4 regions of the Erwinia papayae genome follow, and region 1 is predicted to be linked to each of the others. Evidence: predicted binding sites of a transcription regulator. Region 1 holds the regulator's gene; each other region holds the start of a gene.
The links. Region 1 encodes sigma-54, which starts transcription at its own class of promoters, with help from an activator protein. Its sites were predicted from a motif close to GTTGGCACANNTTTCGCTNT; they were not measured.
Positions count from the first base shown of each region.

Region 1 (7,682 bases):
TCCGGAACGAGAAAGGCTGGGAATATTCTCGCCGTTAAACCAGATTTCACCGTGGTCTGGCCGCAGTTGACCGCCGATCAGACGTAATAACGTGGTTTTACCAATGCCTGAAGGCCCCATAATGGCCGTTACCTTCCCTCTGGGTACCGTCAGCGAGATGTTATCAAATACCGGCCGATCGCCACGGGAAAAACTGACCCCGCGAACATCCACCAAATTCACCTCCGTCTGCCCCATAGTCACCTCTTATCCTCTTTTTCAGGCATAAAATTTTCTCCGATGGTATCGCATATGCGTACATCCAGGACACTTTTACAGAAACTTACCCTGAAGACGTGGCTAAAGTTGGCATAAGTTTTACTTTTTGCTTTCAGATCGTCAAAATCAGCGCATTCTTTTGCGCTCTTACCTCAGATGTCGCGCCAGACCAACCGACGATTATATCCGATCAAAGGACATTACATGCTCGTAGCTACAGCACTATTCATTATCGGTTTGGTCCTGCTGGTATATGGTGCAGATCGTCTGGTGTTCAGCGCTGCCATTCTTTGCCGTGCTTCAGGCATTCCACCGCTGATTATCGGCATGACCGTAGTGGGCATTGGCACCTCACTGCCTGAACTGATTGTCTCTTTCTCTGCGGCCACGCACGGACAGATGGATATTGCTGTTGGTACAGCGATAGGTTCGAATATTACGAATATTCTGTTAATTCTCGGAGGAGCTGCCCTGCTTCATCCATTGACAGTGCATTCAAATTTAATCCGCCGCGAGCTGCCGCTGATGCTGCTGGTCACTCTGCTGTGCGGCGTGATGCTGTTCGATAACAACCTGAGTCGCAATAACGGACTGGCGCTGATCACTATCGCAGTCATTTACCTGCTTTTTATTATCAAAATCGCCCGTAAAGCCGAGCGCGATAACAATGATGCTCTCACGCGTGAGCAGCTGGCCGAACTGCCACGGGATGATGTGGGCAATACGGTAGCGTTTCTCTGGCTGGCGGTGGCGTTGATTATTCTGCCAATGTCGACGCGGATGGTGATCGACAACGCAACGGTCATTGCAGATTTCTTTGGTATCAGCGAACTGGTTATCGGGCTGACAATTATCTCGGTTGGCACCAGCCTGCCTGAACTGGCAACGGTAATCGCAGGTGCCCTGAAAGGTGAAGACGATATTGCCGTGGGAAATTTGATCGGCTCCAATATCTACAATATCGCGATTGTTCTGGGCATCCCCGCCGTGGTTCATCCGGGAAGTGTCGATATGCATGCTTTCGCCCGTGACTATTGGGTGATGCTGGGCGTCAGTGCGCTGTTCACCCTTATTTGCCTTCAACGCAGCCGCCGTATTGGACGGGTAGCCGGTGCCATACTGTTGAGCGGCTTTATAGCTGGGTCACTGTACTCTACTGGCAGCCCTCGGCCACCTTCTGGTAAAAGGATTAAAAAATTATGTCACCAGTTATCCCTGAGCCTGGTTTTGATTTTCAACAGGCGGGAAAAGAGGTTCTGAATACAGAACGTGAAGGTCTGGAACAGCTCGATCAATACATCAATGCTGACTTTACGGAAACCTGTAAGCGTATCTACAGCTGCATGGGTAAAGTCGTGGTGATGGGGATGGGTAAATCCGGTCATATCGGTAAAAAAATGGCGGCTACCTTTGCCAGTACTGGCACTCCCGCTTTTTTTGTTCATCCGGCAGAAGCGAGCCACGGCGATCTGGGCATGGTGAGCGCCGGTGATATTGTAATTGCCATCTCTAACTCTGGTGAATCTTCTGAGATTCTGGCGCTGATCCCTGTGCTGAAGCGTTTGCAGGTATCACTCATTTGCATGACCAGTCGGCCAGAGAGCGCAATGGGCCGGGCCGCTGATATTCATCTGTGTGTTAAAGTCCCACAGGAAGCCTGTCCGCTTGGGCTGGCACCGACCACCAGCACAACGGCCATGCTGGTAATGGGGGATGCTCTGGCTGTCGCACTGTTGAAAGCGCGTGGCTTTACCGCTGAAGACTTTGCTCTGTCTCATCCTGGCGGGGCGCTGGGCCGTAAACTCCTGCTAACCGTGAATGATATTATGCACAGCGGCGATGAGATTCCTCACGTCAGTCGGGATGCTTCTCTGCGCGACGCACTGCTGGAAATTACCCGAAAAAATATGGGGATGACGGTGATCTGTGACGATTTGATGAAGATCGAGGGTATCTTTACCGATGGTGATTTACGTCGCGTCTTTGATATGGGTATTGATATTCAGCAGGCCAGCATTGCCAGCGTCATGACTACAGGGGGTATTCGCGTCCGGCCTAATACCCTGGCGGTGGATGCTCTGAATCTGATGCAAAGCCGTAACATTACCGCGTTGATGGTCGCAAACGGCGACGTTCTGCTCGGTGTGGTGCATATGCATGACATGTTGCGTGCAGGTGTGGTTTAACAAGGAATAAGATCAATGAGCACAGCTGCAAACTGGATTGAAACTTGCTACGGCAAAGTCAGTAAAGAGGTAATGAGCCGCGCCAGCCGGATCAACCTGCTGATTTGCGACGTTGACGGGGTAATGTCTGACGGCGTGATCTATCAGGGTAATAATGGCGAAGAACTAAAAGCGTTTAATGTCCGGGATGGGTATGGCATACGTTGTCTACTGACCTCTGGCGTGGAAGTCGCTATTATCACTGGTCGTAACGCAAAGTTGCTGGTTGACCGCTGTGCGACGCTGGGAATTACGCATCTTTACCAGGGCCAGTCTGATAAGATTCTGGCCTTCCGCGAACTTCTGGATAAACTGTCACTTCAGCCCGAGCAAGTGGCTTATATTGGTGATGATTTGATCGACTGGCCGGTAATGGAACAGGTAGGGCTGAGTGTGGCGGTGGCAGATGCCCACCCGGTACTTGTTCCGCGTGCTGACTATGTCACGCGCATTGCAGGCGGTCGCGGCGCAGTGCGCGAAATTTGCGATCTGATACTGATCGCGCAGGGTAAGTTTGATGAGGCCAAAGGGCAGTCTGTATGAGTAAAACAAGGCGTTGGATTACGCTGTTGCTGGCCCTGGTGGCTATCGTGCTTATTGGCTGGAATCTGGCTGATAACGACAACAGCGCCGCACCCGCAGCGGGAAACGGCCAGGAACCAACCTACACCAGCCAGTCATCGAATACCGTGGTTTATAACCCGCAGGGAGCCCTGAACTATAAGCTCGTGTCAGACAAAGTGACTTATTTTTCCCTTGATGGGGTAAGTTGGTTCGATAACCCAATCATGACCACCTACGATGAGAATAAAATTCCCACCTGGTCAGTGCGCTCTGACAAAGCGAAGTTGACCAATGATCGCATGCTGTATCTTTACGGCCATGTTGAGGTCAACAGCCTGACTCAGGATGCCCAACTGCAAAGAATCAAAACCGATAATGCAGTCGTCAACCTTGTCACTCAGGATGTCACTTCAGAAGATCAGGTGACGCTATATGGCACCAGCTTTAACTCTACCGGCATGAAAATGCGCGGGAATTTACGCAACAAAACTGCCGAGTTGATTGAAAAGGTCAAAACCTCCTATGAAATTCAAAATGCAAAACAACCTTAAGTTTTTGACACTCGGCCTGCTGTTGGCTGCCAGCCTGCCAGCTCTCGCACTGACCGGAGACTCAGATAAACCGGTCAATGTGGATTCCGAAAACCAGGCGCTGGATATGCAGGGTAATGTAGCTACCTTCACCGGCAACGTTATCGTCACCCAGGGTTCGATTAAAATTACCGCTGACAAAGTGGTGGTTACCCGTCCGGGCGGAGACAGTAAAAAAACGATTGTTGACGCTTACGGTAATCCCGCCACTTTTTATCAAATGCAGGATAACGGTAAACCCGTTAAAGGCCACGCCCTGAAAATGCATTATGAACTGGCAACAGACTTTGTTGAGCTGACCGGCAATGCCTATCTTGAACAGCTCGACAGCAATGTTAAAGGCGATCGGATTACCTATCTGGTTAAAGAGCAGAAAATGCAGGCCTATGGCAACACCGGCAAGCGTGTCACTACCGTTCTGGTTCCTTCACAGTTGCAGGATAAAGGTAACCCGTCCACTGGACAGAAAAAGAGTAACTAATCAGCTATGGCAACGTTAATTGCAGAAAATCTGGCGAAAGCCTACAAAGGCCGCCGTGTGGTCGAAGATGTCAGCCTGCAAGTTCATTCCGGCGAAATTGTTGGTCTTCTTGGACCCAACGGCGCAGGCAAGACCACGACTTTCTATATGGTGGTGGGGATAGTACCCCGCGATGCCGGTCGCATCATCATTGATGAAGAAGATATCAGCATACTGCCACTGCATGCCCGCGCCCGACGGGGTATTGGTTATTTGCCTCAGGAAGCCTCCATCTTCCGTCGCCTGAGCGTGTTTGACAACCTGATGGCGGTACTGCAAATTCGTGACGACCTGACGCCAGAACAACGTGAAGATCGCGCTAATGAGTTAATGGATGAGTTCCATATCAGTCACCTGCGCAACAGCATGGGACAGGCGCTTTCTGGAGGTGAGCGGCGACGGGTAGAGATCGCCCGGGCGCTGGCAGCCAATCCGAAATTTATCCTGCTGGATGAGCCTTTTGCGGGTGTTGACCCGATTTCGGTTATTGATATCAAAAAAATTATCGAGCATCTTCGTGACAGTGGATTAGGCGTACTCATTACCGACCACAACGTGCGCGAAACGCTGGCAGTCTGTGAGCGCGCTTATATTGTCAGTCAGGGACATCTGATTGCCCATGGTTCGCCAGAACAAATTCTGGAAGATGAACAAGTTAAACGAGTCTACCTGGGCGAAGAGTTCAGACTCTGATAAGGTGTTAAACCCGGTAAGATTTTTGAGGAATTTCTATTCTGAATATGAAGCAAGGTTTGCAACTCAGGCTTAGCCAACAGCTTGCCATGACGCCACAACTGCAACAGGCCATTCGTCTGCTGCAACTCTCTACGCTTGAACTACAGCAGGAAATTCAGCTGGCGCTGGAAAGCAATCCGTTGCTAGAGCAAACCGACATTCATGAGGAAGTCGACTCGCGAGAATACGAGGAAAAAGAAGCGCTGGATACGCGTGAGGCTTTGGAACAAAAGGATATGCCGGAAGAGTTACCTCTGGACGCCACCTGGGACGAAATTTATACCGCGGGAACTCCTTCCGGAACCGGAACCGATTATCACGATGATGAACTCCCCGTTTATCAGGGAGAAACCACCCAAACGTTGCAGGATTATCTGACGTGGCAGGTGGATTTGACGCCTTTTACTGATACCGATCGCGCCATCGCGACGTCCATCGTTGATGCGGTAGACGACACCGGTTATCTGACGGTGTCTCTGGAAGAGATTCTGGAAAGCATTGGCAATGAAGAGTTGACGCTGGATGAGGTTGAAGCCGTTCTTAAACGTATGCAGCGTTTTGACCCGGTTGGTGTCTGTGCCCGCGATCTGCGTGACTGCCTGCTGGTCCAGCTCTCCCAGTTTGCAGAAGACCTGCCCTTTCTCAAAGAAGCACGGCTGATTGTCAGCGCCCATCTCGATTTACTGGCCAATCATGATTTCCGTAGCCTGATGCGTGTCACGCGGCTGAAAGAAGATGTGCTGAAAAACGCCATGCAACTCATCCAGTCGCTCGACCCCCGCCCAGGCCAGTCGATCAATACCAGCGAACCTGAGTATGTTATTCCTGATGTGCTGGTGCGTAAGGTCGGTACACGCTGGACGGTCGATCTGAACACGGACAGCGTCCCCCGACTGAAGATCAATCAGCACTATGCATCGTTAGGCGGTTCAGGTCGCAATGATAACGACAGCCAGTTTATTCGCAGCAACTTGCAAGAGGCAAAGTGGCTGATTAAAAGCCTGGAAAGCCGCAATGATACGCTGTTGAAAGTGACCCGTTGCATTGTCGATCAGCAACAGGCCTTCTTTGAGCAGGGGGAAGAATTCATGCGCCCGATGGTACTGGCAGACATCGCCAGTGCGGTGGATATGCATGAATCCACCATTTCACGTGTTACCACGCAAAAGTATTTGCACAGCCCACGTGGTATTTTTGAACTGAAATATTTTTTCTCCAGCCACGTCAATACGGAAGGGGGTGGTGAAGCCTCTTCAACCGCGATTCGTGCTCTGGTGAAAAAATTAATCTCGGCGGAGAATCCCGCCAAACCGCTTAGTGACAGTAAGCTGACGACTCTGCTTTCCGAGCAGGGAATTATGGTGGCACGGCGAACCGTCGCAAAGTATCGAGAGTCTTTATCCATTCCGCCATCAAACCAACGTAAACAACTGGTCTGAACGCACAGATAAGGAAAAGCGTATGCAACTCAACATCACCGGACAAAATGTAGAAATCACTGAACCTTTAAGGGAGTTTGTCACGGCTAAATTTGCCAAACTGGAGCAGTATTTTGACCGGATAAACCAGGTGTATATAGTGCTTAAGGTTGAGAAAGTGACCCAAATCGCTGACGCAACCCTGCATGTTAACGGCGGCGAGTTGCATGCCACCTCCGAAGAGAAAGATATGTATGCAGCAATCGACGGTTTGATTGACAAGCTGACCCGACAGCTGAATAAACATAAAGACAAGTTGAAACAGCATTAAATTTCACTCAGCAATTGAATATTTTTTCGCCACCCTTATTTAATAAGAACGTGACGTAAGATGTGTCGGCTCGTACTCTTCTCCTGGAGTACGAGCCGTTGATCAATAAGGCATGAGCAGTCGACCGATGGCAGGCATGGTTCCCCGGGGAACACCTAAAGTCCGCTATCTTGCAGGCGAAGATAAACACGTAAGTGAAACTATGATGAACAATGACTTAACACTGGAACTGAGCTCGGTACTGAGCGTGTCCTGTACCCGCAATGGCGTACATTGCCAGAGTAAAAAGCGGGCGCTGGAGATTATCAGCGAGTTAGCAGCCAAACAGCTGAATCTTCCGCACCAGACCATTTTCGAAGCAATCCTGACTCGGGAGCGGATGGGCAGTACCGGTATCGGCAATGGTATCGCTATTCCACACGGTAAGCTGGTGGAAGACACGTTGCGCGCCGTCGGCGTCTTTATTCGCCTCGATCAGCCCGTCGCTTTTGATGCCATTGATAATCAACCAGTCGATTTGCTGTTTGCACTGTTGGTGCCTGCCGATCAGTGTAAAACGCATTTACACACTCTTTCCCTGGTGGCTAAACGGCTGGCGGATAAAACGGTTTGCCGCCGGTTGCGTGCGGCACAGAGTGATGAAGAACTTTTCGGGATCATGGCAGAGAGCCCCGAAGAGAATCACTAGTCCTGCCGGACAGGCTAAGGCATTAAGAACATGACCCGGATCGCTGCTACCCCCCGTAAACCGGCCAATCAGGAGAATAAGTCATGGTGCTGATGATCGTCAGTGGTCGATCGGGTTCTGGCAAATCAGTTGCGTTGCGTGCACTGGAAGATATGGGCTTTTATTGCGTGGACAATCTGCCCGTAGTACTGCTGCCGGAGTTGGCAAATTCTCTGGCAGAGCGCAACATTTCAGCCGCAGTCAGCATTGATGTGCGCAACATGCCAGAATCACCAGAAGTATTCGAAAAAGCACTTACCAGTCTGCCGGAGAGCTTCTCTCCTCAGCTGCTGTTTCTGGACGCCGATCGCAAT
Region 1 covers NZ_JBZCHT010000013.1:1,266,135-1,273,816, reverse strand. The annotation lists gene mlaF (phospholipid ABC transporter ATP-binding protein MlaF) at 1-237, opposite strand, end outside; partial or broken gene AC3RPL_RS22015 (calcium/sodium antiporter) at 463-1,442, shown strand; gene kdsD (arabinose-5-phosphate isomerase KdsD) at 1,458-2,444, shown strand; gene kdsC (3-deoxy-manno-octulosonate-8-phosphatase KdsC) at 2,460-3,026, shown strand; gene lptC (LPS export ABC transporter periplasmic protein LptC) at 3,023-3,598, shown strand; gene lptA (lipopolysaccharide ABC transporter substrate-binding protein LptA) at 3,570-4,118, shown strand; gene lptB (LPS export ABC transporter ATP-binding protein) at 4,125-4,850, shown strand; gene rpoN (RNA polymerase factor sigma-54) at 4,898-6,331, shown strand; gene hpf (ribosome hibernation promoting factor) at 6,354-6,641, shown strand; gene ptsN (PTS IIA-like nitrogen regulatory protein PtsN) at 6,847-7,329, shown strand; gene rapZ (RNase adapter RapZ) at 7,413-7,682, shown strand, end outside.

Region 2 (7,682 bases), 1.0 Mb from region 1:
CGCGGCTCCTCACCTTTGATCTGGCCGCCAAGCATCAATGTGCCGCCAAATTCCTCACCGTCTCGTTTGATCACTTCCCGCAGCGTTTCCCCCACCAACAGCGCGACATCATACATGCTGGTACAGCTCATCAGATTGGGTTTTTCAGCATCTTCGCAGCTTCGTCGCAGCAGACTGAGGGCGCTTTGGGTGGTCGCCAGGTTGCCTGCGCTTTGTAGCACCAGTGTGCGCTCATCATCCTGCTGAAAAACATGCAGTTTGCGGAATGACGAGATATGGTCAACCCCCGCGTTGGTACGGGAGTCAGAAACAAAAATCATCCCTGACGATAAACGCATTGCCACACAGTAAGTCATAGTTAGCCCGGTTAAATTAAGTGCCTGTTCTGCCAGGCGGTGTTATCTGCCATTCTGCTAAGCGGCAACGCTGCCCATCCGGGATACTGCCCGTAGAGCCGGTGGTGATGCGCTGTCGGTATTCAGACAGGCGGCAACAACACACGCCTGGCTGAAAGCTCTTACTGTTGCGAATTGAGCAGTTGTACCGCCGCCACGGCCAGCATATCTTCACTTCCGCCCCCTAAACGTACCCCTCTGACCGGGCAGGCATCCATGTAATCGACGCCGACGGCCAGTTTCAGATGCTGTCGGGTGCTGCGCGTATTATTGGTAATATCAAAACTGTGCCAGCTGCCATCCACCCAGGCTTCAACCCAGGCATGGGTTGCCACATGTTCAACGGCATCAGTATAAAGATATCCACTGACATAGCGAGCCGGGATATTCAGGCTGCGGCAACAGGCGAGAAACACGTGGCTGTGATCCTGACAAACCCCGGTGCCAGCGGCAAACACTTTTGCCGCCGTATCCGTGACCATCGTACTGCCCGGCTGCCAGGGCATTTTGAGCAACAGTTCCCCCATTAAGCGCTCAAGACTGGCCAGCGGCGCTTCTGCACGATAGTAACGCTGAGCAAACTCACGAATCGCCTGGTCGGGCTGAGTCAACCGGGTGACACGCAAAAATACCAGCGGCGATATCGCGTTGTCCGGGTCCGCTGCGCTATCGCCCTCATCGAGGATCTCCACCACGCCACGCGCCTCAATTTCGATAGACTGGTGCGGCGTATCCAGCGTCAGGACGTGCAGGACGTTACCCCAGGTATCGGTGGTGCAGACGGCCTGAGCGGGCAGCAGCAAATCCCACGACAGAATCTGCTGATGAACGGAGTTTTGCGGCGTCAGACGCAGATACTGGGTACTTTGTTTCACCAGATTCTGATAGCTGAAGCAGGTCTTATGAGCAATATCCAGTTTCATTTGGCCTCCAGATAAGTCTGTTGAATACTGCCGGCAATCTGATTCAGACTGGCAAGGAAATTCTGTAGCCAGTGATGTAGGCCTTCGCTGACCAGCCTGTCGTAACTGTTAAACCGTAGTTCCGCATGCAGAACAGTGACCAGTAAACGAGGCTGGTTTTCACCACTTCCGCCAATCAGATCAAGTTGATTGTCGATCTCTTCAAGGCAGGATCGCAGCGATCGCGGGCTTTCTTCACGCAGGATCAGCATTTCGTTGACGCTGTCGCTGGCCAGCTCCTGTCGGTAAATGGTGTGGTAGGCTTCGCGGGCAGACACCGAGCGCAGCAGGGTGTCGAGGCGGTAATACTCCCGCACGGAATCGTCATCCTGCTCGCTGAGATAGCGCGTCACATCCAGTAATCTTGCGGTACAGTCCGCCCTCTCCAGCAGCGTGCCAAGACGAATAAAACTCATGGCGTCACCGCGCATCAATGTGCCGAACATCGCGCCACGAAACAGGTGCGAACGCTCTTTCACCCAGTCAAAAAAAGCATCAGCGCCGCTGCTGTTAACGCCTTTTCGCCGTAGTTTACGCAGTTCGATCCAGCTGGAATTAATACTTTCCCACACCTCCGAAGAGAGGCTGCCCCGCACCGCATGGGCATTGTTCCAGGCCGATTCCCAACAGCAAAAAATACTGCCGGGATTACGGTCATCAAGCACAAAAAAAGAGAACAGCTGAGGCATCGCCAGCCGGTCATTCAGCTTCCAGAACAGTTCGGTCGTCGAGGTCAGATTGAGCGGTACCCGCAGTTCTTCATCTGAACGGCTGCGCACCTGCATCAGCGACAGCCGGTTGGTGACATCAAGCACCCTGGCGATATTCTCCGCGCGCTCCAGATAGCGCGCCATCCAGTACAGGCCACTGGCCGTGCGACTTAACATGCGTCATCCTCCAGTACCCAGGTATCCTTGGTGCCACCGCCCTGCGACGAGTTCACCACCAGTGAACCTTCGGTCAGTGCCACGCGGGTCAGCCCCCCAGGCACCAGGCGAATTTCCGCTCCGCTCAGTGCAAAAGGACGCAGATCGATATGGCGGGGAGCCAGCCCCTGGTCAACAAACGTCGGACAGGTGGAGAGCGCCAGCGTATTCTGCGCAATATAATTTTGTGGTCTGGCAAGCAGCAGATTACGGAAGGTTTCCAGCTCTTTCTGGCTGGCAACCGGCCCGATTAACATGCCATATCCGCCAGCGCCGTGTACCTCTTTCACCACCAGCTTTGGCAGGTTAGCCAGTACCCAGGAGAGTTCGTCAGGGCGACGACATTGCCAGGTGGGGACATTATTCAGGATGGGGTCCTCATCCAGATAAAACTTAATCATGTCGGGCACATAAGGATAAATCGATTTATCGTCCGCCACCCCGGTGCCGATAGCGTTAGCCAGCACCACATTTCCGGCGCGATAAACCGACAGCAGCCCCGGCACCCCCAGCATCGAATCCGCACGGAATGCGAGCGGGTCGAGGAATGCATCATCCACCCGCCGGTAAATCACATCCACTTTGCAAGGCCCGGCAGTGGTACGCATCATTACTGCCCCGCTCTTCACAAACAGATCGGCACTCTCTACCAGCTCCACGCCCATCTGCTGTGCCAGAAAGCTGTGCTCAAAGTAAGCACTGTTAAAACGCCCCGGCGTCAATACCACCACCACCGGATCGTTCACCGGCGAACTCTCACGCAGGGTCTGCAACAGGTGCGAAGAATAACGCTCTACCGGCGCGATGCGCTGCTGCACGAACAGCTCCGGATAAAGCCGCATCATCATTTTGCGGTTTTCCAGCATATAAGAAACGCCGGATGGCGTGCGCAGATTGTCCTCCAGCACGTAATACTCGCCGTCGCTGTTGCGCACCATGTCCACCCCACAGATATGGGCATAGATATCACGATGCAGATTCAGTCCCTGCATACAGGGCTGATACTGATCGTTGACCAGCACCTGCTCCGCCGGGATGATATTTGCCTTCAGAATATGCTGCTGGTGATAGATGTCGTAGAGGAATGCATTCAGCGCCTGTACCCGCTGGCGGATACCTTTGTCCAGTCGTGACCATTCACTGGCCGGGATAATGCGCGGCACGCTGTCGAATGGGATCAAACGTTCCGCCCCGCCGTCCTGCCCATAGACGTTAAAAGTGATGCCGACACGGTGAAAGAGCAGTTCAGCCTCTTCACGTTTGCGGGCGATAGCCTGCTGGTCCGCCTGTTTCAGCCAGTGCCAGTAATCGCGATAGTGTGGACGATGCTGGCCTTCGCTCAGCAGCATTTCATCATAAAATTGTGACGCTGATTGATAGCCTGAATTCATGATTTCCCTTCTGATGTCGATGGACGCGAATAGATTTTGCACAAAGCGTGCCAGCACGTACTCAGCGTCAGAAGTGGCGTTACGCAGCCGCGATACGGTAAGCCCTGTCGCCGTCATCAGCGGGAACAGGGTGCTCTATAGAGAGGTGATAAGCATCCCGCACCATCGCGGTGCAAAAGGCGTTATGGCTGTTGCAATGGATGCCAGATCTCCGTCACCGCGCCTTCTCCACCGGTAATCGGGTCATGCTTTGGCATTGGCACGCGGGCAATCTGCGCAACCGACTGCGCCAGCAATTCCTGTTCATCGCGACGGGTTTCCGGCTGTACGCCACGCAGGTAGGCTCCCACCGCAAAGAAATCCTCGCTGGAAGCCAGCTGCTGATGCCCTACGCCCGCCGGGATCAATACCGCATCGCCGACATGAAGAGTGACAGCCCGCCCGGTTTCACCACCAAACAGAATCTGCGCCCATCCCGCCGCAATCCCCAGCAGCTCGTGCGCGTTTGGATGGTAATGGGTATAAGGATAGACCGGATAACGCCAGCGTGGCAGCCACTGATGGTGGGCAAACAGATCTTCAAAATAGCTGGGGATGTCCTCTTCGCCTTCCGGCACCACCTGCGGATAGATAATCAGCGGCAGTGGATTATTCGGTACGCCATTGGCGGGCTGAAAGGTCATATATTGTGGATTGTTTGACGCCCCCGCAGAAAATGTGCCGGCAGCGAAAGACATCATGGTGAGCAAACTACCAGCATAGGACAACATACGGCGTCTCCTGTTGACTGTGGCAGACGTGAAAACAGTTTGTTAATCAAGTGTGGCACTTACGCAAAAACTTGCAATCACCAGGCCCGGCTTTTGATCACATAACGCATTAATTTTATGGAGCTTAAGTCAAATTCACCGCTGCGCTGTACAGCTCAGAAGTATGACGTCGCCGTTGGCGGGATAAGCGTCAATTTTCATCGGAAATGGGCGCTGAAAAAGTCCGGTGGGAAGGAGTCCCACCGGGAGAGCCAAACAATGCCTGGCTCAAGGGCCCTGACAGGTTTCAGATAAACGGCCAGCAATCGATTAAACACTGTTACCCGGATGATGAGCGTAAAAATGGCCATTCTCCCGTTGAGGTTCGGCACACCGCGCAGTCGCCGTTCACTGGCGGCTGCGCTGCACATGGCCGCCCGGATTTCAGCCGGGAGACGTTAAAAAAACGCCTTAATTTTGTCGCCAATCCGCTTATTTAACTGACACACTCTGGCCTGGGTCAGATCCAGAACCAACGCAATCTCTTTCAGACTTAAATCCTGTTTGTAGTAGAGATTGAGAATAATTTTTTCGCGATCTTCCAGCGATGCAATGGCCATCGCCAGGGTACGCTGCGTTTCTATCTCCTCTTCCAGCCGTCGCCCCTCCAGGGCTATGTCTTTACCTTCTCCTGACAGCAGCAAATCAAAACTCTCCATCGTACCGGCGCTCTCCAGCATCAGATATTGCTGATAATCGTCACTGCTCATCGCCAGCTGCTGACAAACTTCTTCCGGGGTCGGTTCTCGCCCCAGGCTACGCGACATAGCGCGAATGGCATCGTTGGTTTTGTGCGTTTTTTGCCGCAGAGTGCGTGGTCGCCAGTCGTGCAGACGGAACTGGTCCAGTACCGCACCGCGAATACGCTGAGCGGCATAGCTGGCAAATTGCTCGTCAGGTACGCCATAGCGTCGCAGTGCCTCCAGCAACCCCATTAGCGCAATCTGTTCAATATCCTCCCGATCAATCATGCTGTTAGCCTGCGGGGCCAGTTGACGGACGATGCGTCTTACCAGAGGTAGCCATTGCTGTATGTGATGGCTCTCTTCAGCTGGCGTCAGTGCCGACAGCTTATTTAACATTTCCTGATGCGCCATTACATAAAGACCATTTTTGAAAGAGTAAGATCGGTGAAAGGCATCAACACGTTGATAGCATCGAAGTCTGATTGATATCTCTCCATCATCAGCTGGCGCAGCTCCATCATGTTCATGCTGCGCACCTCATCCGGAGAGAGGGAGTTGAATATATCGAGGGTGAACGCTTTGATTTCTGGCAACAGATTTTCAGTCTGCTGCGCACGCACATCGTCTGAGGCGCTAAGAGCCAGATCGAGTGACAAAGCGTGTTTGCCTGTGCCTTTATCGTCCAGAGACACCCGCAGATTTTTTACTTCAACGTATTGCCATCCATGCTGTTCTGCACGGGTTGAGACGACAGGTGAATTTGCCTCTGGTTTGACGGGTCTCTGGAGATAGTGGTTACCCATTACCACCAGACCGGCGTTGACGACTGCTCCGGTCACAACCAGAAGCAAAATGAGGAAAAAAGATTTTATTGTCATGATGTAAACCATTGTCAGTATTATGCCGTTACAGCCCCCTGGTGTTCAGGATGCAAAGGGCCTCAAATGTAGGCGACTGCTGTCGCTCTCTTTTCTGACGCCACCTGAAGTTGTTTCGTATACATAATCAGGGGGAATGACCTTATATGCTGGATAACGAAACGAACCGCAATTAATATTGCAACAGCCGTGCCAGTATTAAAAAATCTTAATATTCATATAGTTGGAATTACCGAGGAGGAAGTAACACTTCCGCCAGGCGGAAATATAAGATCATAAAGAGGAAGAAAAGCGCCGGGATATTTATGCTTAAAAATATAAGGATGACGTCGACTGTCACAAAGTGCAGTACACAGATTTACCCGGACGGTACGATAACCAGAGCGGGTTGAGTTTACGGGGCTATCGCAGCAATACCGCCTGCATGGATATAAGAATAATGATAGCAATGATTATTTTTAACCTGTGGAGCAAAAGTCATCCGCCATTTTTAAACAGATAAAAAATGAACATACCTCTGATTATTGATGGCTGTAAAAAATGTAAAACAGTATAAAGCTGAATACGCCGGGACTTCAGAGCAATAAAATATTACTGCTACAATTATGGCTGAAATATCAGGCCAGTTTATCAACATAAAAGTCAGTAGCCATTAAAAAAAAGAATATTAAAGATAACCGTGGTAACTTACACCACTCAAATATTAAAGAGTCGTACAAGCCTGATGAAGAAATTACCACACTGTTATTTTCCTGCTGAAAGGCGGTCTTTAATCCCATGAGTTCACACTGCGTTATCCATCACTGGCTGATTGATATTGCCTCCAGCTCGTTAATTCATCAGCAAACGGGTGAACAACGTCGGCTGGGTGAATACCAGTTCAGGCTGCTGTTGGTGCTGATACAAAACGCCGGTCAGATCCTCACCCGTGAAGAACTGAACAACCTGGTATGGGAACGCCGGGTGATAGGCAACAACAGTCTGCCCAATGCCATTCACGCCCTGCGTGTGGCGCTGGAAGATGATGGTAAACAACAGCGCATCATTAAAACCATTCCCAGGAAAGGATACATTCTTGAAGCAGAGTTCTGTGAGTTTGGCCTGGATGAGCAGCAAAGCCCTGAGGAGAGGGGCCACGCAGCAGAACAAGAGGGCGTTAACGCCTCTCTGACCACCCCGTACGCGCTGAGCGCAATACCGCACGCCAGAGAGGAATGGCAGAAAGAATCGCAAAAGGAGAATTTGCGGCTGACGCAACAGCGCGAGGAAAAACGTCAGCGTTTCTGGCGCGGGATGTGCCTGGCGCAGGTGGTGGTGCTGCTACTGGTAATGATTTTTCTGTCACTGACTGGCCCCGAAAAAATCGGTGAACGGCTGAACGAGCAGGACACGGGCCTTTACAGTCAGATAAGAATTTATGCCCTCACCCGCGCCAATGATATGCAAATGAGTGGCGAAGATATTTCCGGCCCTATCAGCCCCACCCTTACCGCCCTCAACGAGGTGTTGAGCAACCAGCACATGAAGATGCAGGTATTTTATTCCACCACCAGCACCACACTTAAGTACACGCTGCTGATAAGCAACACCTGCGATCGGCGTCAGCTGGCGATGAATATCGGCCAGTTTCGCAGT
Region 2 covers NZ_JBZCHT010000013.1:245,334-253,015, forward strand. The annotation lists gene AC3RPL_RS17250 (proteasome-type protease) at 1-356, opposite strand, end outside; gene AC3RPL_RS17255 (transglutaminase family protein) at 518-1,318, opposite strand; gene AC3RPL_RS17260 (alpha-E domain-containing protein) at 1,315-2,244, opposite strand; gene AC3RPL_RS17265 (circularly permuted type 2 ATP-grasp protein) at 2,238-3,674, opposite strand; gene AC3RPL_RS17270 (cupin domain-containing protein) at 3,857-4,444, opposite strand; gene AC3RPL_RS17275 (FliA/WhiG family RNA polymerase sigma factor) at 4,882-5,565, opposite strand; gene AC3RPL_RS17280 (flagellar basal body-associated FliL family protein) at 5,580-6,047, opposite strand; gene AC3RPL_RS17285 (winged helix-turn-helix domain-containing protein) at 6,825-7,682, shown strand, end outside.
Region 2: the regulator sigma-54 is predicted to act here: its motif matches at 3,710-3,729, upstream of AC3RPL_RS17265 (circularly permuted type 2 ATP-grasp protein).

Region 3 (7,682 bases), on a different contig from region 1:
TACTGCCTGAATCAGGCAGGTTGTTGAATCCTGACCGCCACTGAAAACTACTACTGCACGTTTCATGTTCTTCACCTTCTTAATTTTCTGCGCGGTATACTACTTGCTGAAAGCAATGAAGGGTAGTTCTGCTCATGCCAGCGTATCTGGCTGCTGCCATTGGCTGATATCACCAATGTGCTCTGCAACCCAGTCCGGATGGTAATAAGTGTCAAGATAGCGCTCTCCACTGTCACATAACAAAGTAACAATTGAGCCTTTGCGTCCGGCTGCCAGCATACTTTTTGCCACCTGGAGCGCTCCCCACACGTTTGTGCCTGTGGAAGCCCCCACTTTGCGTCCTAACTGCTTTTCAAGCCAGAGCATAGTAGCGATGCTCGCCCCATCGGGCACTCGCATCATCTCGTCGACCACATCGACGATAAAAGAAGGCTCAACCCGTGGGCGGCCAATTCCTTCAATCTTACTGCCGGTGGTGTTACGTAGTGACCGGTCACGCTGATGCCAGTAATCCAGGAATACTGAATTTTCAGGATCCACCACCATCAGTCTGGTGGAATGGCCCTGATAACGCAGATAACGGCCAATAGTTGCCGAGGTTCCACCCGTTCCGGCACTCATGACAATGGTTTCTGGAATGGGAAACGGTTCGTTTTTCATCTGTTGAAAAATGCTGTCGGCGATATTGTTATTACCACGCCAGTCGGTTGCACGCTCAGCATAGGTGAACTGATCCATAAAATGGCCGTTAAGCTCACGCGCCATCCGCTCTGATTCGGCATACATCTGGCAGGGGTCGCTGACAAAGTGGCAGCGGCCTCCGTAGAAGGTAATTTGCTCTATTTTTCGTCTGGCGGTAGTGGCTGGCATCACGGCAATAAATGGCAGACCCAGCAGCCGGGCGAAATAGGCTTCTGATACCGCAGTGCTCCCCGAGGACGCCTCAATAATGGGTGTGCCTTCTTTGATCCAGCCATTGCACAGACCATAGAGAAACAGTGAACGTGCCAGACGGTGCTTCAGACTGCCACTGGGATGGGTGCTTTCATCTTTCAGGTAGAGCCAGATGCCAGGATAGCCAGGTAATGGCAGGCGAATCAGGTGAGTATCCGCTGAACGTTGAATGTCGGCATTAATCTCTTGTATTGCACGGGAAACCCACTGATTTTTCATTTTTATGTCCTGGTAAAATTTGTTAGAGAGTAAGCTATACACAGGAAAAAAGTTTTCTCTTTTTACTTTATAATCGTCTTTCTGGAGAAAGTTATTCTCGTGGGGAGAGGAATGACAGATAAAACTGACCTGAAGTTACTGGCACTATTGCAGAATGACTGCACATTATCATTGCAGGCGCTGGCAGATGCGGTACATCTTACGACCACCCCATGCTGGAAACGCTTGAAAAGGCTGGAAGATGAAGGCTATATTCGCGGCCGTGTGGCACTGTTAAATGCGGAGAAACTCTCCCTGCCGCTGACGGCTTTTATGCTGATTAAAACGCAGCAACACAGCAGCAGCTGGTATCAGCAGTTTGTAATGGTTGTTAAGGAAATGCCCGAAGTGATGGGCTGCTACCGTATGGCCGGAGAATATGACTACCTGTTGCGTATTCAGGTGGCGGATATGAAATCCTATGATGCCTTTTACAAACGTCTGGTTAACGGGGTTCCGGGTTTACTGGATGTAACGTCGAGCTTCGCGATGGAAGAGATCAAATACACCACGGCATTGCCGCTCAACTGATGGTTGTTTATGAAAATTTCGCTCAAATTTAACCAGGACGTTTACTGTGCGACTGTTTAGCCAGTTAAGCTGGTTTTTTATTCGGGAATGGCGGCGCTATCTTGGCGCGGTGTTTCTGTTGATTATCATTGCGCTGCTACAGCTCCTGCCGCCCAAAGTGGTCGGGACTATTGTTGACGGTGTCACTCATCAGCAGATGAGTGGATCCCGGTTAATGATGTGGGCAGGCGTGATGTTGACAACCGCCGTGGTTATTTATCTGCTGCGCTACGTCTGGCGGGTATTATTGTTCGGTGCGTCTTACCAACTGGCGGTTGAACTCCGTCAGGATTTTTATCGCCAGCTAAGTCGCCATCATCCGGAGTTTTATCTGCGTCATCGAACCGGAGATTTGATTGCCCGTGCCACCAATGACGTGGATCGCGTGGTGTTTGCCGCCGGGGAAGGGGTGCTGACGCTGGTGGACTCGCTGGTGATGGGTCTGGCTGTTCTGGTGGTAATGAGTACACAAATCAGCTGGCAACTTACCCTTCTGGCACTGCTGCCAATGCCGCTGATGGCTCTGATAATCAAAGGTTACGGGCAACAGTTGCATCACCGCTTTAAACTGGCGCAGGCAGCATTCTCATCCCTTAATGATCAAACTCAGGAGAGCCTGACCAGTATCCGCATGATCAAAGCATTTGGACTGGAAGACCATCAGTCTGGCCAGTTTGCAGATATCGCTCGTGATACCGGAGAAAAAAACCTTCGGGTAGCGCGCGTTGACGCGCGTTTTGATCCCACCATCTACGTCGCGATTGGAATGTCTAATTTGCTGGCCGTAGGTGGAGGAAGCTGGCTGGTCTGGCATGGGCAAATGTCGCTTGGTCAGTTAACCAGCTTTGTCATGTATCTGGGGCTGATGATCTGGCCGATGCTGGCTCTGGCGTGGATGTTTAATATTGTTGAGCGGGGTAGTGCAGCCTGGGTCAGGATCCAGTCTTTGCTGGCTGAAACGCCTGCGGTGACAGATGGCAGTAAAGTGCTACCCGCAGAGCGAGGTCCGTTGCAGATTGCTGTTGGCGAGTTCTGTTATCCCGGCACTCAGCATTCTTCACTAAGGCAGGTGAATATCAGCCTCAAACCGGGTGAAATGCTGGGGGTGTGCGGGCCGACCGGTTCAGGAAAAACGACCCTGCTCCGTCTGATCCAGCGACATTTTGATATTGAAAACGGTGAGATTTGTTATCACGGTATTCCACTGCCGGAGATCAATCTCGACAGCTGGCGCAGCCGTCTGGCCGTCGTCAGTCAGACACCTTTTCTGTTTTCCGATACGGTGGCGAATAACATTGCGCTCGGGCGGCCAACGGCCAGTCAGCATGAAATAGAACAGGCTGCCAGAATGGCAAACGTGCACGAAGATATTTTGCGCATGCCGCAGGGTTATGCAACTGAAGTGGGCGAGCGCGGTGTGATGCTGTCAGGAGGTCAGAAGCAGCGTATTTCGATTGCCAGAGCGCTGCTGCTGGATGCCGAAATTTTGTTGCTGGATGATGCGCTGTCGGCAGTGGATGGTCGGACAGAACATCTCATTTTGCAGAATTTGCGTAAGTGGGGCGCGGGGAGAACGGTAATAATCAGCGCTCATCGCCTGTCCGCGTTACAGGAAGCCAGCGAAATCCTGGTGATGCAGAACGGCATGGTGGTGCAACGCGGCCAGCACTCTGAGCTGACAGAACACCCCGGCTGGTATCAGGATATGTATCGTTATCAGCAGCTTGAGGCCGCGCTGGACGAGGATGAAATTGAGAAAGGTGTTCCTCATGGCTAATCTGACTCAATTCTGGCCGACGCTGAAAAGATTGTTGAGCTATGGAAAGCCCTGGAAAAAATCTCTTGGTCTGGCGGTGTTGTTGCTGTGGATTTCGGCAGCTGCTGAAGTTCTGGGTCCGGTGCTGGTCAGCTATTTTATCGACCATCTGGTGGCGAAACATCGTATGCCGCTGGGCTTAGTCAGCGGGCTGGCGGTCAGTTATATTCTGTTGCAGATGCTGGCCGATTTGCTGCATTACTGCCAGTCCCTGCTGTTTAACCGGGCTGCGGTAGGCGTCGTTCAGCGCTTACGAACTGATGTTATGGATGCTGCGTTACGCCAGCCGCTAAGCGCCTTCGATACACAACCGGTAGGGCAAATTATCTCGCGTGTCACCAATGACACGGAAGTGGTACGCGATCTCTATGTGACGGTCGTGGCAACCGTTTTGCGCAGCGCAGCGCTGATTGGCGCGATGCTGGTGGCCATGTTCAGCCTCAACTGGAAGATGGCGCTGGTCGCTGTAGCTATTTTCCCGGCGGTTATTATCGTCATGCTGATTTATCAACGTCTCAGTACACCCATCGTGCGGCGGGTGCGCAGTTATCTGGCCGACATTAATAACGGCTTTAATGAAGTGATCAACGGAATGAGTGTCATCCAGCAATTTCGTCAGCAGGCGCGGTTTGGCGAGCGGATGGGGGAGGCCAGTCGTTCGCATTATCTGGCCAGAATGGAAACATTGCGGCTGGATGGTTTCCTGTTACGTCCTCTGCTCAGCCTGTTTTCCGCATTGATCCTTTGCGGCCTGATGATGTTATTCGGTTTTTCCGGACAGGGAAGTATCGAAGTCGGCGTGCTGTATGCCTTTATTAACTATCTGGGCAGGCTGAATGAACTGCTAATCGAGCTGACCACGCAGCAGTCAATGCTGCAACAGGCCGTGGTGGCGGGGGAGCGAATTTTTGAGTTGATGGATGCGCCACGGCAACCCTATGGCAGCGACGATCGGCCGTTGTGCTCGGGCCGTGTTGATATCAGTCATCTGGCCTTCGCCTATCGTGAAGATCGGCAGGTGCTGAGTGATATTAATCTCACCGTTCCATCCCGTCATTTCGTGGCACTTGTCGGGCACACCGGCAGTGGAAAAAGTACGCTGGCCAATCTGATTATGGGCTACTACCCGGTGATAAAGGGAGAGATTAGCCTTGATGGCAGGCCGCTGAATACGCTGTCTCACCCTGTTTTAAGACAGGGGGTGGCGCTGGTTCAGCAGGATCCCGTGGTGCTGGCCGATACATTTTTTGCCAATGTGACGCTGGGACGGGATATCAGCGAAGATGCGGTATGGCAGGCGCTGGAAACCGTCCAACTGGCAGAACTGGCCAGAAGTCTGGATCAAGGGATCCATACCCGACTGGGTGAGCAGGGGAATACCTTGTCAACAGGGCAGAAGCAGCTGCTGGCAATGGCTCGTGTGCTGGTTGACTCTCCGCAGATTCTTATTCTGGACGAAGCGACGGCTAATATTGATTCCGGCACCGAGCAGGCGATTCAGAAAGCTTTGCGGCTGGTGCGCCAGCAAACCACGCTGATAGTTATTGCCCACCGCCTCTCTACCATTATTGAGGCGGACACCATTTATGTTCTGCATCGTGGCCGCGTGGTTGAGCAGGGCCATCACCGACAGCTGCTGGCAGAGCAAGGCCGCTACTGGCAAATGTATCAGCTTCAACTGGTGGGGGAAGAGTTAGAAGCGAGTGCAACTGCGCAATGATGCCGCTTCGTTGCACCAATATCATGCAGAGAGGGGCTTGCAAAAGCAGTTTTGCACATCATTGAGTCACAATGCACTTTTAAGGTGCGCTCATGTGGCCCGGTGCCTGCTTTCACCTTACTCTCAGCTTTTTTGTCGCAACAGGCTGATTCAGGGCCTGTCTGACTAATCATCTGAAAAATTCCACTTTTTAATTTATGGCACAGCCTTTGCTTAACTGATTCCGTGTCGGGTGAAACAACTATTTCAATACCTGGAGGGGATCGTATGAAGCTGGTTACCGTGGTAATCAAACCATTTAAATTAGAGGATGTGCGCGAGGCGCTCTCTTCTATCGGCATTCAGGGGCTGACCGTTACCGAAGTAAAAGGTTTTGGTCGCCAGAAAGGGCATGCAGAACTTTACCGCGGTGCTGAGTACAGCGTGAACTTCCTGCCAAAAGTAAAAATAGACATTGCCATTGCAGAAGATCAGCTTGATGAAGTGATTGATGTAATCAGCAAGGCTGCCTACACCGGTAAAATCGGTGATGGCAAAATTTTTGTTGCAGAGCTACAGCGAGTGATCCGCATTCGCACTGGCGAAACTGACGAAGCTGCGCTGTAGAGGCGAAGAATTGTGATGGGATGGGATAAAATGAATAAAAAACTTGCTGTATTTGGCCTTGCCAGCCTGGCCCTGTTACCGTCGCTTGCGATGGCCGCGACCCCGCCAGTGGCAGATAAAGCTGACAACGCCTTTATGATGATTTGCACCGCGCTGGTGCTGTTTATGACCCTGCCCGGTATTGCTTTGTTTTATGGCGGTCTGATCCGCGCTAAAAACGTCCTTTCGATGATGACCCAGGTTTCTGTTACTTTCGCGATGGTCTGCGTGTTGTGGATGGTTTATGGCTATTCGCTGGCGTTCAGTGAAGGCAACGCATTTTTCGGCGGCTTCAGTATGGCGATGTTGAAAAACATTCAGCTCACTGCGCTGGTGGGTACGTTTTATCAATATATTCACGTCTCTTTCCAGGCGTCTTTTGCCTGCATCACGGTTGGCCTGATCGTGGGTTCCATCGCCGAACGTGTTCGCTTTTCAGCGGTGCTGATTTTTGTTGCCATCTGGTTGACCTTCTCCTATCTGCCTATCGCCCATATGGTCTGGTCAGGTGGCTTACTGGCACAGGATGGCGCGCTGGACTTCGCTGGTGGTACCGTGGTGCATATTAACGCAGCTGTTGCCGGCCTGGTGGGAGCTTACCTGGTGGGTAAACGTGCTGGCTTCGGTAAAGAAGCGTTCAAACCACACAACCTGCCAATGGTTTTCACCGGTACTGCCATTCTTTATGTGGGCTGGTTTGGCTTTAATGCTGGTTCAGCCAGTGCGGCTAATGAAATTGCGGGTCTGGCATTCCTGAATACCGTTATGGCTACGGCCGGTGCCATGCTGAGCTGGACCTTTGGCGAGTGGGCATTACGTGGTAAGCCTTCATTGCTGGGTGTCTGCTCCGGGGTGATTGCCGGTCTGGTTGCCATTACGCCAGCCTGTGGTTACGTTGGTGTCGGCGGGGCGTTGATTATCGGTATCGTTGGTGGTCTTGCCGGTTTGTGGGGCGTCACCACCCTGAAAAAATGGCTGCGCGTAGATGACCCTTGTGACGTCTTCGGGGTGCATGGTGTTTGCGGTATTGTGGGCTGTATCCTGACAGGTGTTTTCGCATCTTCTTCTCTGGGCGGTGTGGGTTATGCTCAGGGTGTGACGATGGGCCATCAGGTATGGATCCAACTGCTGAGCGTAGGCGTTACTATTGTCTGGACTGGCGTAGTTGCCTTTATTGCTTTCAAAGTGGCTGACATGATCGTTGGGTTGCGCGTGCCGGAAGATCAGGAACGTGAAGGTCTTGACGTGAACAGTCACGGTGAGAATGCTTACAACCAGTAAGTTCACTTTCTAAGCATTGTTCATAATAACAAACGGCCCTGAGAGGGCCGTTTTGTTATTTTCCACTAAATATTCCCGCCTGCCATCCGGTTCACTGACGCATACGTATCACACCTTCCTGTACCGTTGAGGCGACCAGAGTCCCATCCTGAGTAAAAAATTCTCCCCGAACAAATCCCCTGGCCGCGGAGGCTGATGTACTCTCCACGCTGTACAGCAGCCACTGGTTCAGATCAAAGGGGCGATGGAACCACATTGAATGGTCGATAGTGGCGACCTGCATACCCGGCTCAAGAAAGCCTTTGCCGTGGGGTTGCAGTGCAACCGGCAGAAAATTGAAATCAGATGCGTAGCCCAGCAAATACTGGTGAATCTGTTGATCCGGTGGAAGCGTACCGTTCGCTCGTAACCATACATGGCGTAAAGGTTGATCGACCT
Region 3 covers NZ_JBZCHT010000009.1:2,086,125-2,093,806, reverse strand. The annotation lists gene queC (7-cyano-7-deazaguanine synthase QueC) at 1-66, opposite strand, end outside; gene AC3RPL_RS14805 (PLP-dependent cysteine synthase family protein) at 133-1,173, opposite strand; gene AC3RPL_RS14800 (Lrp/AsnC family transcriptional regulator) at 1,285-1,743, shown strand; gene AC3RPL_RS14795 (SmdA family multidrug ABC transporter permease/ATP-binding protein) at 1,790-3,559, shown strand; gene AC3RPL_RS14790 (SmdB family multidrug efflux ABC transporter permease/ATP-binding protein) at 3,552-5,318, shown strand; gene glnK (P-II family nitrogen regulator) at 5,586-5,924, shown strand; gene amtB (ammonium transporter AmtB) at 5,955-7,244, shown strand; gene tesB (acyl-CoA thioesterase II) at 7,336-7,682, opposite strand, start outside.
Region 3: the regulator sigma-54 is predicted to act here: its motif matches at 5,515-5,534, upstream of glnK (P-II family nitrogen regulator).

Region 4 (7,682 bases), 930 kb from region 1:
CACCATGCGCCACAGGGTCTGACCAAAATTCAGCCCCAGGCAACGGCAGGCTTCCCACTGCCCTTTCGGCAGGGCTTTAACGCTGCCGAACCAGATGTCCACCAGAAACGCACTGGTGTAAAACGTCAGCGCCAGCGACGCGGCGGTCCACGGAGAAACATCAATGCCAAACAGCGCCACGCCAAAAAAGGCCAGGAACAGCTGCATCAGCAGGGGCGTTCCCTGAAACAGTTCGATGTAACCCCGGATCAGCCGGTTCGGCCAGCGACGCCGGGTAAGCCGGACCATCACCAGCGGCATCGCCACCAGGGTACCGCCAAAGAAAGCGGCCAGCGACAGCAACAGCGTCCAGCGTGCGGCCAGCAGCAGATTGCGCAGGATGTCCCAGTCGGTAAAGGTCGTCATGCTGCCGCGCCTCCTAACCATTTGCGTCCGGCTGCCAGCAGCAGTTGCCGCATCACCACCGACAACGCGAGGTAGATAAAGGTGGTTACCAGATAAACTTCAAAGCTTAAAAAGGTGCGTGACTTGATCAGGTTGGCGGCAAAGGTCAGTTCTTCATAGGAGACCTGCGAAACCACCGATGAGCCAAGCATCACAATAATGCACTGGCTGACCAGCGCCGGATAAATACGTTGCAGCGAGGGGGGCAACACCACGCGCAGAAACGTCTGGCTGCGGGTCAGGCCAAGCACGCGCCCGGCTTCCCACTGGCCTTTTGGCGTCACCTGAATCCCGGCGCGGATGATCTCGGTGCTGTACGCACCGAGGTTAATCAACATCGCTAACAGCGCTGCTTCACCCGCGGTCAGTTTGAGTCCCAGGTTGGGCAGGCCAAACACAATAAAGAACAGCTGCACCACAAAGGGCGTGTTGCGGATCAGCTCAACGTAGCAGCCCCACAGACGCCCCGCCAGCGAAGGTCGGCCGCTGCGCAGGGCCGCACCCAGAATCCCCAACGACACACCGCCGAGGGTAGCCAGCACGGTCAGCTGAATGGTCACCCACAGCCCGGCCAGTAACTCCGGCCAGTACGGCCAGAGTGCAGGAAAGTTGAGTTGTCCGGTCATCAGCTCTCCTTACGCGCCGAGATCGGCCGGTAATGGCGCTTTCAACCACTGTTCGGACAGGCCATTCAGCGTTTTATCTTTGATGGCCTGCTCAATCAGTGCATCCACTTTCGCTTTCAGCGCGGGTTCATCTTTGCGCAGACCAATAAAGCACGGGGAATCCTTCAGCATAAATTTGGCAACAGGCGCTTTATCCGCGTTCTGGCGGGAGATAGCCGCCACCACCAGGTTACCGGTAGCGACATACTGCACCTGGCCGGAGAGGTACGCAGACAGGGTGGTGTTATTGTCTTCATAACGTTTCACCTCAGCATCTTTCGGCGCAACGCTGGTCAGCACCATATCTTCCACTGCGCCACGCGTCACGCCAATGGATTTGCCACTCAGGGCGGCGGCATCTTTCAGTTGGGCATCTTTTGGACCAAACACACCAAGGAAGAACGGTGCATAGGCGCGGCTGAAGGCGATGACTTTCTCACGCTCCGGGTTTTTACCCAGGCTGGAAATCACCAGATCCACTTTGTCAGTTTGCAGGTAGGGGACGCGGTTAGCACTGGTGACCGGCACCAGCTGCAACTTAAGTTTCATCTGTTTCGCCAGGTACTTCGCCATGTCAATGTCGTAGCCCTGCGGTTGGAGATCCGTTCCGACAGAGCCAAAAGGTGGAAAGTCCTGCGGCACGGCGATACGAATAACCCCACGCTTTTCAATATCCTGTAGCTGATCCGCTACCGCATGTGTCACCTGAGTTAACATCAGCGCTGCACCCACTACTGCCAGTAATACTTTTTTCATTCTGTTTTCCCCGGTTAAGCGATCATGAAACAAAAGATTCTTGATAAAGCCATTTGCAACTAATGTGCCAGCCACGAATACGCACCACAAAATAGTTCTGGCCGTATTACCGAGGAAAGGTGACGGTATCAGGGATAATGAGAAAACAGACAAAAAACCAGATGTTTAGCTGTTTTACAGCAGACTGACGGCAACGCAACCGATTGCAGTGAGGTTTTCACCACGGCGGAAATTCCACGCCATGCTGAAGCCAGAGAGGGTTATTTTTTTTGCACCAAAACAAAGCAAAGCACCAAAACGGCGCCCCATCAGCGCTGTTCCAGCTCATCAAGGTGCTGGTACAGCTCGGCTATCTGATGAATGCGCTGACGTCCCACGCTGAGCAGTTCATGCAACAGCGCATTAGCCAGCAGATTGATCAGGCTGTTAGCGGCGGCATAGCTGTCAAAGGCAGACACGCTGTCCAGCGGAGCGCAAAGCTGCCAGCGGGTCAGGGCAATCAGTGCCTGGGCTTGCGGTTCGCAAATCACCAGCGTCGGAATGGCACGGCTGTGCAGCTGCTGCAATAGCGGTTTGATAATGCGTGGACGGCGGCGATAGGCCATCACCACCACCATATCTTCGGGAGTCATATCCACCAGCTCTTCTGACAGCGTCTGACCGGGCTGCGGCAGCAGCACTACCCCGCCACGGGCCTGAAGCAACTGCTGACGTAAGTGCAGCGCCAGCGGCCAGGAGTTGCGCATGCCGATGATAAATATACGCCGACACCCCGCCATCTGCTGCACCACTTCACCAAACTGTCCGGCATCCAGACTGTTTACCCACTGGGTGAGATTAGCCATTTCCTGCTTGTAGTGCCGCGCCAGCAGCGTATTACCCTGCACCGCATCCCGGTTATCTGTCAGCGGCATGCCGCTCTGGCGCAGGGTACGTAACTCGTCGCGCATGTCTTTGTATTTTTCATAGCCAAGGCGCTTGAACAGACGGCTCACCGTGGCCTTGGATACGTTGCTGAGCCTCGCCAGCTCTGCGCTGTTGTAGCTGATCAAATCGTCGAAGTGGTCGAAAACAAAGTCTGCCACCCGCTGCTCCTGGGGCGAGAGTTGTGGATAGTGGCTTTTCAGACGTTCATCAAGCTGCTTCATGGCGTATGACCTTTGTAACTTTCGTGTCAGGGAACATAGCCTATACAAATACCGTGCCTGCTGAAAAAATTATTTCATTCCCCGCTGCCGACAGAGAACAGCGTTGCCCGCTGGCCGCGATTATTTATCGCCCATTTGCCCGGCCAGCGGCAAACTGGAACAGCTCTTGCTTCTGACTATGTTCTGTCACCCAAAAAATGAGAATGTAATGATCCAGAGTAATATCGCCCCGCTTGGCATGGCCGTGACGCCTCATCATCTGGCCAGTGAGAGTGCGGTGGCCGTGCTGCGTGAAGGCGGGAATGCGATTGAAGCAATGGTCGCCGCTGCTGCCACTGTCGCGGTGGTTTATCCGCATATGAACGGGCTGGGTGGCGATGGTTTCTGGCTGATTGTGCCGCCTCAGGGTGAGCCGATTGCCATCGATGCCAGCGGTGCGGCGGGTTCGCTGGCCAATATCGCTTTTTATCAGGGCGCAGCCGCTATCCCCCACCGCGGCCCACAGGCGGCGCTGACCGTCGCCGGCACCGTCAGCGGCTGGGCGGAAGCTTTAACGATATCGCAGGAATGGGGCAGTCCTTCCCTGCCGGTTTCACGCCTGCTGGCTGATGCCATTCGTTACGCCGCAGACGGCATTCCGGTCACCCGGTCGCAGGCCGATGCCACCCGCGCCAAGTATGCTGAGCTGGCCAGCCAGCCTGGTTTTGCCGACACCTTTTTACCGGATGGCGAACTGCCGGTTGCCGGCAGCCGTTTCACCCAGCCGCAGCTGGCTCACACCCTCAGTATCCTCAGCGAAGAAGGTCTGGACAGCTTCTACCGTGGCACCGTGGCCGACAAGCTGGCAAAAGAGATGTCCCTGCTGGGTATGCCGATAACCCTTGAGGATCTTCATCAGCATCAGGCGCAGCGCCGTACGCCGCTGCGCATCCGCCATCAGTATGGTGAAATTTTCAACCTGACGCCCCCGACCCAGGGCCTGGTATCGCTGGCAATACTGGGGATGACCGACGCGTTGCAGATGGCAGAAGCCGACGAAGTCCAGACGATTCACCGCATTGTTGAGGCCACCAAACTGGCCTTTGGCCTGCGCGATCGCTACATCACCGATCCACGCCATATGTCGGAACAGATGCAGTCGTTGTTAAATTCCGGCCTGCTGGCCGATCTGGCGGCCGGAATCGACGATCAACGAGCTGCCCCGTGGGGAAGCGGCAAAGGTCCTGGTGATACGGTGTGGATGGGGGTGATGGACAGCAGCGGGCTGGCGGTGTCATTTATTCAAAGCATCTATCACGAATTTGGCAGCGGGGTGGTGATCCCGGATACCGGCATCACCTGGCAGAATCGCGGCGCGGCCTTCAGCCTCGATCCCCGGCATCTGCTGGCGCTGGCACCGGGCAGGCAGCCGTTCCATACCCTCAACCCCGCCGCCGCACGGCTGCACGATGGCCGTACTCTGGTCTACGGTTCAATGGGCGGCGACGGCCAGCCGCAAACCCAGGCCGCCATTTTTATCCGCCATGTGGTGCTGGGGATGCCGTTGCAACAAAGCATCAGCGCACCGCGCTGGCTGCTTGGTCGCACCTGGGGGCAATCTTCCGAGTCGCTAAAACTGGAAGGTCGTTTCTCAGCCGACGTCTTTCAACAGCTGCGCGCGCTGGGTCATGAGGTTGAGGCACTGCCTGACTTCAGTGAAGCCGTCGGTCATGACGGTGCCATTGTCCGACACACTAACGGTATGCTGGAAGGCGCTGCCGACCCTCGTAGTAACGGCAGTGCCAGCGGTTTTTAACAGGAGAGAAAAATGATGCAACGTTCGCCCGACTGGGCAAGCTATCTGGCACAAATGGAGCAGGTGCTTGACGTTCCGCTGGACGATCAACGTCGTGCAGAGCTGTTGATCCAGTTCAGCCGTATTGCGGCGATGGCCGACCCGCTGATGGCTTTCCCCCTTGATGACCGGCTGGAAGTGGCAGGGGTATATAAAGCATGAATCTTGCCTCTTTTACCATTGCCGGGCTGAAGCACGCGCTGGTTTCCGGCGAATTAAGTGCGCGGGAGATAGCACAGCAGACGCTGGCAGAGATTGAACAGCACAATCCGGCGATTAACGCCTGGACGCATATCAGTCAGCAACGCATGTTGCAGGAAGCGGATAGCGTCGATTATCTGCGCAAAACCGGGCAGCCGCTGCCCGCGCTGGCCGCTATCCCTTATGCGGTCAAAAATCTTTTTGACGTCGCCGGACATCCGACGCTGGCCGGGGCCAGTCTGTTTCAGGATCGCCAGGCGGCGCACGAAGACAGTTTTGCCGTTCAGCAACTGACGCAGGCCGGTGCGCTGCTCAGCGGGATGCTGAATATGGATGCCTACGCTTACGGTTTCACCACTGAAAACAGTCACTATGGTGCCACCCGCAATCCACGCGATCTCACCAGGGTTGCCGGGGGATCGTCCGGTGGCTCCGCCGCCGCCGTGGCCGCCGGTCTGGTGCACTTCTCGCTTGGCAGCGATACCAACGGTTCGATTCGTGTACCTGCCTCTTTGTGCGGGATTTTCGGCCTGAAACCGACCTTCGGTCGCCTGTCGCGCAGCGGCAGTCATCCCTTTGTCGCCAGCCTCGATCATATCGGGCCATTTGCCCGCTCGGTGAATGACCTCGCGCTGGTGTATGACGCGCTCCAGGGAGCCGATCCCAGCGACAGTTTCCAGGCAGAAAAAGACCTGCAACCCGTCGCTTCGACGCTGGAGCAGGGGCTCGACGGATTACGGTGTGGCGTGCTGGGTGGCTATTTCCACAGCTGGTGTACGGAGGATGCCCGCGCGGCGGTGGCAACCGTCGCTAAAGCGCTGAAGGCAGAAGATGAGGTGACCCTGCCAGAGGCTGAGCTGGCACGCAGCGCTGCTTTTATCATCACCGCCGCAGAAGGCGGCAACCACTATCTGCCCGCGCTGCGTCACAGCCCGGAACGCTTCGAGCCTTTTTCGCGTGAGCGTTTGCTCGCCGGAGCAATGGTGCCCTCCGCGTGGTATGTCCAGGCGCAGCGTTTTCGTCACTATTTCCGCCAGCAGGTACTGCCGCTGTTTGAGCAGTTCGACGTGCTGATTGCCCCGGCCACGCCGTCGAGTGCCACCACTATCGGCCAGCAAACCATGCACATCAATGGTACAGATTTGCCAATCCGCGCCAGCATGGGGATGCTGACTCAGCCGATCTCTTTCCTGGGGCTGGCGGTCACCACCGTGCCGCTTCTGACCGCCAGCGGCCTGCCGATTGGCCTGCAACTGATTGCGGCCCCCTTTCAGGAAAATGCCTGTCTGCGTGCGGCATGGGCCCTGGAACAGATGGGTATCGTCGCGGCCCTGCCTGCTAATCTGAGAACATGATGATGAAAACTGAACATATTGATCGTCCGGCCATCCTCGCTGAAGTCACCGCTGCTTTCTGGCGCTATGAAGAGGCGCTGATCGGTAATAACACCGCCGTGCTGGACGAGCTGTTCTGGCATGATGAGCGCACCGTCCGGCTGGGTGCCGGGGAAAATCTTTACGGGATTGCTCAGATCCGCGACTTTCGCAACGCCCGATCGCCGCAGGGACTGGACCGTCAGCTACGCAACACGGTGATCACCACCTTCGGCGATGATTATGCGGTGTGCAGTACTGAGTTCACTCGTGAAGGCAGCGACAGAATCGGTCGCCAGCAGCAGACCTGGGTGAAATTACCCTGTGGCTGGCGGATCGTCGCGGCACAGGTCAGTCTGATGAGCTGAACGTTTGCCACCACCGGGCTGATAAATATTCCCGTCGCACGACGGGAATGTTCAGGTATTACAGCAGCCAGACGAATCCCGGCTTAATGAAATCCGAATAACAGAGGCTGTTCAACAGGAGCCATACTTCCTTATGTCATCAATATGGCGGTTGAAATACTCAATTCTGTTGATAAAACGGCGTTCGATATCACTCATTCCCGGCCGCTGATAACCCGTACAGGGATAAACACCGTACCAGCGATCAACAGCCATCAGCACCATCCAGTGCGTATCCAGACTCGATTCCCCATAGGGAACTCCCGCTTTTTGCATTGCAGCAGACTGCCAGAAATTGTGCATAAGTCGGGCGTAATAGTGATAATTAACCAGATAACTGTTTGCCAGGTGAGCGTGTTTAACGCTGTAAAATTCAGGCAGAACCTGGTGAATGATTAAATAGCTGGCAGAAAGGAGCGCAACATCCCATTCGGTTTCCTGCAAATTCAAAAAAAATTGATTCAGTCTGCGGCACGATTCCTCGTCATGATAAAACGTCATATCATCTTCAAGAACCAGCACGTTTCTCCAGCGAGCATGCTGTGCCATTTCCAGCACAGCGGCATGCGATAAGGTACAGCCGATGCCACCATTCCTCTCTTCAATAGCTTCAAAGCGAATAATTTTATCCTGCGGAACATCCACAGACTTCAGCTCTTCCTGCATCGCCTGATTTCTGTCCGATCTTTTATTAAAATTAATATAGACAACCTTGTCGACAAATTGCCAGTTAATGAATTCCATTATGGCCTCCCTGATTTTATGCCTTAACTGATAATACACTTGCATACTGGCGCAGTGAGATGAAGAAAAATAAAAACAACGAAATTTTATTTTTATATCAGTAAATTGCA
Region 4 covers NZ_JBZCHT010000013.1:337,665-345,346, forward strand. The annotation lists gene AC3RPL_RS17740 (amino acid ABC transporter permease) at 1-405, opposite strand, end outside; gene AC3RPL_RS17745 (amino acid ABC transporter permease) at 402-1,070, opposite strand; gene AC3RPL_RS17750 (transporter substrate-binding domain-containing protein) at 1,080-1,865, opposite strand; gene AC3RPL_RS17755 (hypothetical protein) at 2,040-2,174, opposite strand; gene hpxU (MurR/RpiR family transcriptional regulator HpxU) at 2,174-3,013, opposite strand; gene AC3RPL_RS17765 (gamma-glutamyltransferase family protein) at 3,222-4,808, shown strand; gene hpxX (oxalurate catabolism protein HpxX) at 4,821-5,009, shown strand; gene AC3RPL_RS17775 (AtzE family amidohydrolase) at 5,006-6,403, shown strand; gene hpxZ (oxalurate catabolism protein HpxZ) at 6,406-6,789, shown strand; gene AC3RPL_RS17785 (glycosyltransferase family 25 protein) at 6,901-7,572, opposite strand.
Region 4: the regulator sigma-54 is predicted to act here: its motif matches at 3,167-3,186, upstream of AC3RPL_RS17765 (gamma-glutamyltransferase family protein).